DNA from 3 places in the Streptomyces sp. NPDC041108 genome. Region 2 is predicted to be linked to each of the others. Evidence: riboswitches for the same ligand, from Rfam matches in the RefSeq annotation. Region 2 holds a riboswitch; each other region holds the start of a gene.
What was found. Region 2 has a riboswitch for cyclic di-AMP ahead of ACZ6BB_RS12330 (C40 family peptidase). Riboswitches for the same ligand answer to the same signal wherever they lie in the genome.

Region 1 (3,222 bases), on a different contig from region 2:
GTGTCCCGGGAGACCAGGTTGTAGTGCGGCTGGAGGGCCACATAGCGGGCCAGGCCCTCGGCGTCCGAGAAGTCCAGGGATGCCTTCAGGCGCTCGGGAGTGATGTTGGACGCGGCGATCGCACGGACCTTGCCGGCCTTCACCAGGTCGTCGAGGGCGGTGACGATCTCCTCCACGGGCACCTCGGGATTGTCGAAGTGCGTGTAGTAGAGGTCGATGTGGTCCGTGCCGAGGCGGGCGAGGGAGGCGTCGGCCGCGGCCTTGATGTTGGCCGCCGTCAGGCCCTGGTACTCGGGGTGCTGGCTCACCTTGGTCGCGACGACCACGTCGTCCCGGTTGCCGCGGGACTTGATCCACCTGCCGATGATCCTCTCGGACTCACCGCCCGTGTGGCCCTCCACCCAGGCCGAGTAGGAGTCGGCGGTGTCGACGAAGTTGCCCCCGGCGGCCGCGTAGGCGTCGAGAACGGCGAAGGACTGTGCCTCGTCGGCCGTCCACCCGAAGACGTTGCCGCCGAGGGAGAGGGGGAAGACCTCGATGTCGGACGTGCCCAGCTTGCGAAGAGAAGTCATGTCATCCATCAACCGGCGCGGCGGACGCCCGCATTCCACCCCGGCGTGAACGCCACGTGAAGCCGTGGGAGCGAGGCGCACGAGCGGGCGCCGGCCCCGAGGACGACGAACGCCGCGCGGTCCTCACGGGCCCACGCGGCGTCGTTGGTTCGTCGTCCGACCGGCTCTACGGGGTCAGACCCTTGCTGCGCAGCCACGCCGCCGGGTCGATGCCGCCGGCCGCGCCGCCGGGGTGGACCTCCATGTGGAGGTGGGCGCCGGTCACGTTGCCCGTGGCGCCCACGCGGCCGATGACGTCGCCGGTGGCGACCTTCTGGCCGACGCTGACGCCGATGGAGGACTGGTGGGCGTACCAGATCTCGGTGCCGTCATCGAGGGTGAGGACGGTCTTGTAGCCGTAGGAGCCCTCGTAGCCCGCCTGCGTGATGGTGCCGCCGTGGACGGCCTTGATCAGGGTGCCGGTCGGGGCGGCGAAGTCGAGGCCGGTGTGGTAGCCGGAGGACCAGTAGGGGCCGGCCTGGCCGAAGGTGGAGGTGAGGGTGTACGAGGAGGTGGGCAGCGTGAACTGCTTGGCGAGGGAGGCGAGACGCTCGGCCTCCTTCTTCGCCGCGGCCTCCTCCGCCGCCTTCTTCTTGGCGGCGGCCTCCTTGGCCTCGGCTTCCTTCTTCTCCTTGGCGGCCAGTTCGGCGGCCTTGTCCGCGGCGGCGGTCTGGGCGGCCTCGGCGGCGGCCTTGTCGAAGGCGTCCTGCTGGGACTCGGCCTGGGCCATGATGCGGGCGCGCAGTGCCTCACCGGCGTCCGCGGTGCCCTGCTGGGTCTCGGCGGCGGTCAGGCCGGCGCTGCTGAGCGGGGTCCTGGACGCCTCGGGCTCCGGCTCCTCGGCCTCGTCCTCGAAGACCGAGCCGACGTTCGGCATGTCGGGCATCGAGATGGACACCGGGGCCTTGCCGGACTGCGCGCTGGCCATGCCGGCGCCGCTGACGGCGGCTATGACTCCGACGCCGAGAACCGTGGAGCTGCGGCCGAGGCCGCCACGAGCGAGTACGCCGGTCTTCTTGGCGACGCGGTGCCGACCGCGAGCGGGGCGAAGGGTGTCCTCGCTGGGATTCCACTCCTGCCAGGGGCCCTCGTTGTCGCTGTTGTAGCTGCCGTAGCCGAACGTCCGGCTCTCGCCTTCGCGTTGGCTCGGCACGGGGGCTTCGGTCGCGGACCGGTTCGACGCCACGTGGGCGTACTCCTTCCTTCCTCCTCGCCTACCGGGTTAGCTGACGGGTTCGGAGCAGGAAGGTCTCCTACGCGCGTAAACCGGTCGTGCGGACTGCCACGACGGTCTCCGTGCGATTCACCCCAGGGTGTTGGTTCCCCGGTTCCCTTGCGGGATTCGGCGCGTGAGCACGGAGCCGTCTCTTGTGACGGCTGGGACGACCGCGCTGCGTTATCGAACGTTAATAGACACGAGCACTCCATTCCAAGCTGTTCTGAATGATCGTTCCGCACCCCCTGCTGGACTTTACGGGTCATGAGGGGTTTAAAACGGGCGAGTTGACTTGCCTCGGCAGTAACAAAAGTTCTGACGGGACATCAGCATGTCCACGGAGAACGATCAAACAGTCACGTTGGGTGATATAGAGGCCCCCCAGCAGCCCCCGCCTCCGCCCGAGGTCATGGCCGACGGACCGCCAGGAGAGCCATGTCGTCCGTCGTGCCGTCCCCCGTGTGCCGGCGCACCTCGTCCGCCAGGGTCGTCACCAGGGCGCGCGGAGCGGAGAAGACCCGCCCGGACAGGCGTTCGACCGGGTCGTAGAAGACACCGCACGCGTCCCGCGCCTCGGACAGACCGTCCGTATGGAAGAGCAGCGTGGCCCCCCGCGGAAACCCGGCCTCCTCCGCGCGGTCGGGCCAGGCGCCCAGATCCTCCATGCCCAGCGGGAGGGCCGGGCGCGGCGCGTCCAGGGAGCGCAGGGTGCCGTCGGCGAGCAGCAGGAGAGGCGAGGGGTGGCCCCGGTTGACGATCCGGGCGCGCCCGGCCCCGTGCGGGAACTCCGCCAGCACGGCCGTCACGAACCCCTCGTACTCCACCGCCGCGTCCCGCAGCGCGGCCTCCCGCCTGGTCGTCTCCCGGGCCAGCGCCCGCTCCAGCCGCTGGGCGACCGCTTCGAGCGTCGACTCCTGCTCGGCCGCCTCCCGGAACGCGCCGATCAGCACCGCCACCGCCGACACCGCGCCCAGCCCCTTGCCGCGCACATCGCCCACGATCAGCCGTACGCCGTGGGGCGAGTCCTGCACCGCGTACAGATCGCCCCCGATCGACGCCCCCGCCTGCGCGGCCTCGTAGCGCGCGGCGATCTCCAGCCCGCCGATCCGCTCCTGCGGCACCGGCAGGACGGCCCGCTGTGCCGCCTCGGCGATCTCCCGGGCGGTGGCGAGCCGGGCGTCGCTGCGGCGGACGAGACGGTTGATCAGTACGGCCAGTACGGCGACGGTGACCACCGTGGCGACCTCGGTGATCGCGTCCACCTGACCCGTGTCGCCGTAGTAGCCGCGCACGGCGCTGACCCCGGAGACCGAGACGATCCCGGTGATCACCGTGCCGTGCAGCGAGAAGAGCGGGGCCGCCACCAGGGGCGCGGCGGTGAAGAAGGGGACCGCC
Region 2 (3,222 bases):
GACCGTCGTCATGATCAGGTCGTCGAAGTCGAGCGCGTTGGCCTCGCGGAGTCGCGACTGGTACATCGCGTACGCCTGGGCGAGGGTCTTCTCGAAGCCGTCGGTGGCCTGGGCGGCGAAGTCCTCCTCGTCGATCAGCTCGTTCTTCAGGTTCGAGATCTTGGCGCTGAAGGACTTGGGCGGGAAGCGCTTCGGGTCGAGGTCCAGATCACGGCAGACGAGCGCCATCAGGCGCTTGCTGTCGGCGGCGTCGTAGATCGAGAAGGAGGACGTGAAGCCGAGTTTCTTGGACTCGCGCCGCAGGATCCGGACGCACGCGCTGTGGAAGGTCATGACCCACATCGCGTTCGCGCGCGGGCCGACGAGCTGCTCGACGCGCTCCTTCATCTCGCCGGCGGCCTTGTTGGTGAAGGTGATCGCGAGGATCTGGCCCGGGTGGACCTGCCGCTCGCCGAGCAGGTGCGCGATGCGGTGGGTGAGCACCCGGGTCTTGCCGGAGCCGGCGCCGGCCACGATGAGCAGGGGCGAGCCCGCGTGGACCACGGCCGCGCGCTGGTTGTCGTTCAGCCCGTCCAGGAGCGCCGCCGCGTCGAGCGCGGGGCGGGGGGCGCCGTCGCGGTAGTACGCGTCCCGGTCCGGAGGCACGTCGAACTTCCCGCCGAACAGATCGTCCGGAAGCGGCTCCGGTACGTGATCGTCCTCGGGCGGCGGCGGGGGCTCCTCCGCGTGGCCGCGGGGGGCCTGGAGGTCCGCCAGGAAGCTGTCGTCAAAGAGGCTGCTCATCGCTCTCCGAGTCTAGGCGCCCGCACTGACAGCGGGAGGCCGCCCCGGGAAGTCCGCGTCCGCCACGTACCGGCCCGCAGCGCCACGTACCGCGACCGAGGTGCGACGGTGAGCGATCGAGCGTACCGCTTGCCGCACAGAAGAGGCTAAGGTCACGAAAACGTATCGGGCATATCGAACATCAACCTTCACACGGACCACACGAGTTGGTTAGCTTTTTCTTCTGGGCCGTACGACCCAACCGGCGAACGTCGCCGGGCCGCACGACCTCCGCCGAGTCCGGTGCGCCCATCGGGGCAGCCGGAGCCGGGGACCCACCGTTCTCCGGGGTGAATCGGCCCGACCGCCGCACGCGGCAAGGGCCGTAGGGCAAACCTTCCGAAGCTTGCGCCCGAACCCGACAGCTAACTCGGTAGGCGGACTACGGAAGGAGACGCCGAACCATGGCGCCGCACCGCAAGCCGGGTCCGGCCGGAACGCGCGCGGGCATACGCACCCCCGCTCTCGCCACCGCAGCCCTCACCTCCGTGGCCCTGCTCTCCCAGACGGCCACGGCCACGGCCGCGCCCTCCGCCGACGACAAGCCGAGCCTGGAGGAAGTCGAGAAGAAGGTCGGCGACCTCTACCGCCAGGCCGGCTCGGCGACCGAGACCTACAACGCGGCCAAGGAGAAGACGACCAAGCAGAAGAGGCAGGTCGAGACCCTCCTCGAAGCCGTCGCCAAGCGCCAGGAGAAGCTCAACGAGACGCGTGAGGAACTGGGTTCCTTCGCCGCGGCCCAGTACCGCACGGGCGCGGCGGCCCCCGACCGGGCGTCGCTGCTGCTGGCGGACAACCCGCAGGACTACTTCGACCAGAACCAGCTGATGGACCGGTTGACGGACCGTCAGAAGGAAGCCGTCGACGCGTATGCGAGCGACCAGGCCGAGGCGGCGGAGCAGCGCCAGGAGGCGAGCGACAGCCTCGGACAGCTCACCGAGTCACAGAACGCCCTCAAGGCCAGCAAGGCCAAGGTCCAGGCGAAGCTCGCCCAGGCCCGCGAACTGCTGTCCACCCTCACCGCCGAGGAGAAGGCCCGGCTCGCCGCGATCGAGCAGCGCGAGCGGGAGGAGGCCGACCGCAAGGCGGAGGAACTCGCGCGGCAGCAGGCGGCGCCCCAGGAGTCCCGAGAAGCCCAGAGCCTCCAGGGCGGCCAGGACTCCTGGACAGGCCGAGGAGGGGCGGAAGGGACCCCGGAGGACGCCTCCACCGGCACGGGGACGTCCACCGGCGCCATCCCGGGGACCACCGCCCCGGCCGAGGACTCCACGTACGCCACGAAGGCCGCCAAGGCCATCGCCTTCGCCCGCGCGCAGATCGGCAAGCCGTACGTCTGGGGCGCCACCGGCCCCGGGTCCTACGACTGCTCCGGCCTCACCCAGGCCGCCTGGAAGGCCGCCGGCGTCGACCTCCCCCGCACCACCTACGACCAGGCCGCCGCCGGCACCACGGTCCCCCTCGCCGACGCCAGGCCCGGCGACCTCGTCTTCTTCTACGACAACATCGGCCACGTCGGCCTCTACATCGGCAACGGCATGATGATCCACGCCCCGAAGCCGGGCACGTACGTCCGCGAGGAGTCGGTCTTCTACGACGGCGAGTCGTCGGTGCACAGCGTGGTGCGGCCGGCGTAGCGGCAGGGTTCGCCGGGGGGCGCGGACCGTCAGGTCCAGAGCACCGCGATGAACACGTTCGCGATGGTCAGCGCCCCCACCAGGCCGAACAGCGGCTTCTCCACCTTCTCCTCGTCCCGCTTCACATAGACCAGCCCCAGGATGACGACCAGCAGGGCGAGCTTGACGCCGATCTTGATGTTGTCGACGGGCTGGTCGTCGGCCTGGTTGAGGCCGACGAGAAGCACGCCGGTGACGAGCATGGTGAGGGCGCCGTGGAGCATGGCGGGCACGAAGCGGGCGGTGCCCTGCCCCATGGCCTTCATCTGGGTGAGGAAGCCACCCAGGAGCGAGGCGATGCCGATGATGTGGAGCGCGACGACGAGGTGGATGAGTACGTCCATGCGCGGAGCCTAATGAGGAGCCCTCGGCCGGCCGGGCGCGGGGGCCACCGGGCCATGGGACGCGACGGCTCCGCGGCCCCGGTGCCGTCACACGGAGAACTGATCTTGCATATATGCGCCGCATAGCACCGCCGTGGCGCCGAGTGGTCCGAAATGACCGTATCGGTCATCGCTCAGCGTGAAGGCGGCGGCGCCAGGGTGGGATCACGGTCACATACGGTCACCTCGCGGTCGGTGCGCGCCACTTCCGTACAACGCGTTACCGTGCCCTCACGCCCAGGTTTAGCGTCCTCCCTCAGGTGACCGGCTCCCCACCGCCGCCCGGCCAGGGGCGGCAGTCGGACACCACCGCCGAGAAGGTCCGGCGGCGTCCCGCTCCCCCC
Region 3 (3,222 bases), on a different contig from region 2:
CGACTTCCCGGAGGGCACCAGGTTCAGCGGCACGGTCCGTATGCCCGGTACCGAGATGACGGAACTGACGGTCAGCTTCAGTGTCGGCACGACGGAGGCTCCGGCCGCCCAGCGCATCACCGCGCTCGAAGTCGCGGAAGCCCTGAACGCGCTCGCCGCCGCCCGCGGCTGGCCGCCTGTCACCTTCTACGGGACCCCGGCCCCCGCACCGCTCAACTGACCGGCCGGATCCGGCCCCACCCGAGATCCCCGCGGAGCCCTCGCTCCGCGGGGATCTTTCGCTGTCGGCGAGATCTTTCGCCGTCGGCGGGCCCTTGACCGTCGGCGGGACCCTCCCCCGTCGGCGGGACCGTTCACCGCCGACGGGACTGCTCACCGCCGACAGGACCGTTCGCCGCCGACTGGACCGTTCGCCGTCGCCAGGATCTTTTCGCTCTCAGCCGATCCTCATCCCCTCCTCCGAACTACGTACGTCCTGTACATTTTTTACGGAAGTCGATCAGAGGAGGCACACCCCATGCCCGAGCGCCGAGCGTCGGCCCGTCATGTGCTGCCCGAGTTCACCGAGCGCACCAGTGCGGGGTACCGGACGATGGATCCGTACTCGAAGCTCCTGGAGGAACGGATCGTGTTCCTCGGGACGCGGATCGACGACACGTCGGCGAACGACGTGATGGTGCAGTTCATGCACCTGGAGTACCAGGCGCCGGACCGGGACATCGCGCTGTACATCAACTCGCCCGGGGGCTCCTTCAGTGCGATGACGGCGCTCTACGACACGATCCGGTTCGTCACCTGCGACGTGGAGACGGTCTGCCTGGGGCAGGCGGGGTCGGCCGCCGCGGTACTGCTGGCGGCGGGCACGCCAGGCAAGCGGTCGATGCTGCCGGGGGCACGCGTACTGATCCACCAGCCGGCCCTGGCCGACCCGATCGAGGGGCAGGCCGGCGATCTGGCGATCCAGGCCGAGGAGTTGACGCGCAACCGCCGGAAGATGGAGGAGATGCTCGTCCGGCACACGGGGCAGAGCCCGGAGCGCGTCAGTGCCGACATCGAGCGGGACAAGTTCCTCGACGCCGAGGCGGCGGTGGCGTACGGCCTGGCCGACCGGGTGGTCCGGAGCCGCAAGACCACTGTCGCGCCCCCCTCGCCCCCGTTCCCCGGCGCGAGGTGAGGCGCGGATGCTGCCCCCGGAACTGCCACCGCTGCCCGCGCTCACCCGCGCCGAGGCGGAGCTGATCGACCGTTACCTGGACGTGGTGGACCTGATCGGCCGGATCAATCCGGCTCGTCCGGGCGACACCTACCGCGGGTTGCGTGCGGCGCAGGCGCTCGTCTCGAAGGCGACCGCTCTGCGCGACGCGCTCGAACTGATGCACAAGCGCGGGGAGAACGAGGTGCATGCGCCGACACTCGCGCGGGCACTGCGCGTCCTGGACGGGGAGCGCCGCGCCGGCCGGGTGGCACTGCCGCCGGAGGCGGAGGACTCGCCGGCCTGAACCGATCGCGCATCGCGTTCCGTACTACTGACGGGGCGTCCGGTCCCGGCTCGGCGCCCTCCGGTCGGCCTACCGCGATCGACCCATCGGCCCATACGTCGTGAGGACCTGTGAAGTTGCGCAAGATGCCTGGTACATGGGCGGAGTACAGCATTCCGGCGCTGGTGCGGACCTCCTCGACCACTGGGACACAACGATGGAAAACGCCCTGTCCACCCGAACGGCCGAGTGGTGAGTAAGACCACAAATCCCCGCTTCCGTTGGGATTTTCGCACTTGAGTACGCCAAGATCCCTTCCTGACGACAAGCCCCCGCCGCAGCGGCGGGGCGATCCGGGTGGACGCCGAGTCCTGCCGCCGCCCGGATGACCGGTCGACAGGATTGCATCGGCAGGAGTGGAGGACCCAAGCACGACGGGTCGCCGGAACGGTCACGCCATGACCGCGCCGAGCAGCCCTTGGGGTGAAGCCGCGTCAGCGGCCGGGCAACTTCGCCAGCCCGAATCCGACAGGTCATCCTTCACAGGCGGCTGACGAAGGGTTGCGCATGTCTGCGCTGAATCGTGTCCCGTCGCTGCTGACCCGGGCCGGTACGGCCTCGGCTCTGACCATCGCCGCCGTCGGCGGCAGCATCGTGGTCCCGGGCGCCGCATCCGGCGCCGAGGCCGCCACGGTGGCGTCGAAGGCACTCAAGGTCGCGGCTTCCAAGAAGGGCTCCCCCTACAAGTACGGCGCCGTGGGTCCGGGCAGGTTCGACTGCTCGGGGCTGACGCTCTACTCGTTCAAGAAGGCGGGCAAGAAGCTGCCCCGTACTGCCCAGCAGCAGTACAACAAGACGAAGCACATCTCCGTGAGCAGCCGCAAGCTCGGAGATCTCGTCTTCTTCCACTCGGGCTCGAACGTCTATCACGTCGGTATCTACGCGGGGAAGGGAAAGATCTGGCACTCGCCGAAGACGGGTGACGTCGTCCGGCTGCAGAAGATCTGGACGAAGAGCGTCTGGTACGGCCGGGTCCGCTGACCCACCGCCCGGGGGCGGTGGAGCTGTCCGCCGCCCCCCCCGCCGGCGTATGCCGTACTCATGTGGTTACCCGCACGGTCATGGCCGACGTACCCACCAACACCGCGCGTAACGAGACGCCCCTCGAACGCGCCGACCGTAATTTCTCCGAGTTGCTCCAGGAGCTGCGGGTCACCCAGACCGGAGTGCAGATCCTCTTCGCGTTCCTGCTGACGCTGGCCTTCACCCCGCGCTTTCCGGATCTGGACACGTTCCAGCGTGTCACCTACGTCACCACCCTGTTGCTGGCCGTCCTCGCGGCGACCCTCTTCACCGCGCCGGCCGCCCTGCACCGTTCGCTCTTCCAGCAGAACGCCAAGCCCGCCATCGTCCGGGTCTCGTCCCGGCTGGCCACCGCCGGGATGATCGTGCTGATGCCGGCCTTCACCGGCTCCGTCCTGCTCGTCGTGGACGTGACGCTCGGCCGGACGGCCGGGATCGTCGCCGGATCGGGCACCCTCCTGGCGTGCCTCCTGCTGTGGGGCCTGCTCCCGAAGCTGGTGGGACGCGCCTCCGGCCGGGGCACCGCACCGCCGTCGCCACCCGCCGGACGGGAGAGCCGTCCCGTCAGGTCTCCGGCGAACCACTCGCGGTGACCGGCTGGACGGGGACCGTCCACGGAAGCTCGATCGCCACCGTCTTGCCGCCCTCCCGTGTGGGTCTG

Region 1: linked by a shared signal. The riboswitch ahead of ACZ6BB_RS27745 (M23 family metallopeptidase) and the one ahead of ACZ6BB_RS12330 (C40 family peptidase) in region 2 are both predicted to bind cyclic di-AMP.
Region 3: linked by a shared signal. The riboswitch ahead of ACZ6BB_RS30985 (C40 family peptidase) and the one ahead of ACZ6BB_RS12330 (C40 family peptidase) in region 2 are both predicted to bind cyclic di-AMP.

The regions. Positions count from the first base shown of each region.
Region 1 covers NZ_JBVIYK010000010.1:307,480-310,701, reverse strand. The annotation lists gene ACZ6BB_RS27750 (aldo/keto reductase) at 1-572, opposite strand, end outside; gene ACZ6BB_RS27745 (M23 family metallopeptidase) at 739-1,797, opposite strand; cyclic di-AMP (ydaO/yuaA leader) riboswitch at 1,808-1,969, opposite strand; gene ACZ6BB_RS27740 (PP2C family protein-serine/threonine phosphatase) at 2,235-3,222, opposite strand, start outside.
Region 2 covers NZ_JBVIYK010000003.1:632,129-635,350, forward strand. The annotation lists gene pcrA (DNA helicase PcrA) at 1-783, opposite strand, end outside; cyclic di-AMP (ydaO/yuaA leader) riboswitch at 1,045-1,217, shown strand; gene ACZ6BB_RS12330 (C40 family peptidase) at 1,227-2,456, shown strand; gene ACZ6BB_RS12335 (hypothetical protein) at 2,486-2,839, opposite strand.
Region 3 covers NZ_JBVIYK010000013.1:128,092-131,313, forward strand. The annotation lists gene ACZ6BB_RS30970 (hypothetical protein) at 1-220, shown strand, start outside; gene ACZ6BB_RS30975 (ATP-dependent Clp protease proteolytic subunit) at 518-1,174, shown strand; gene ACZ6BB_RS30980 (hypothetical protein) at 1,182-1,499, shown strand; cyclic di-AMP (ydaO/yuaA leader) riboswitch at 1,872-2,042, shown strand; gene ACZ6BB_RS30985 (C40 family peptidase) at 2,046-2,519, shown strand; gene ACZ6BB_RS30990 (DUF6328 family protein) at 2,600-3,154, shown strand; gene ACZ6BB_RS30995 (ATP-binding protein) at 3,126-3,222, opposite strand, start outside.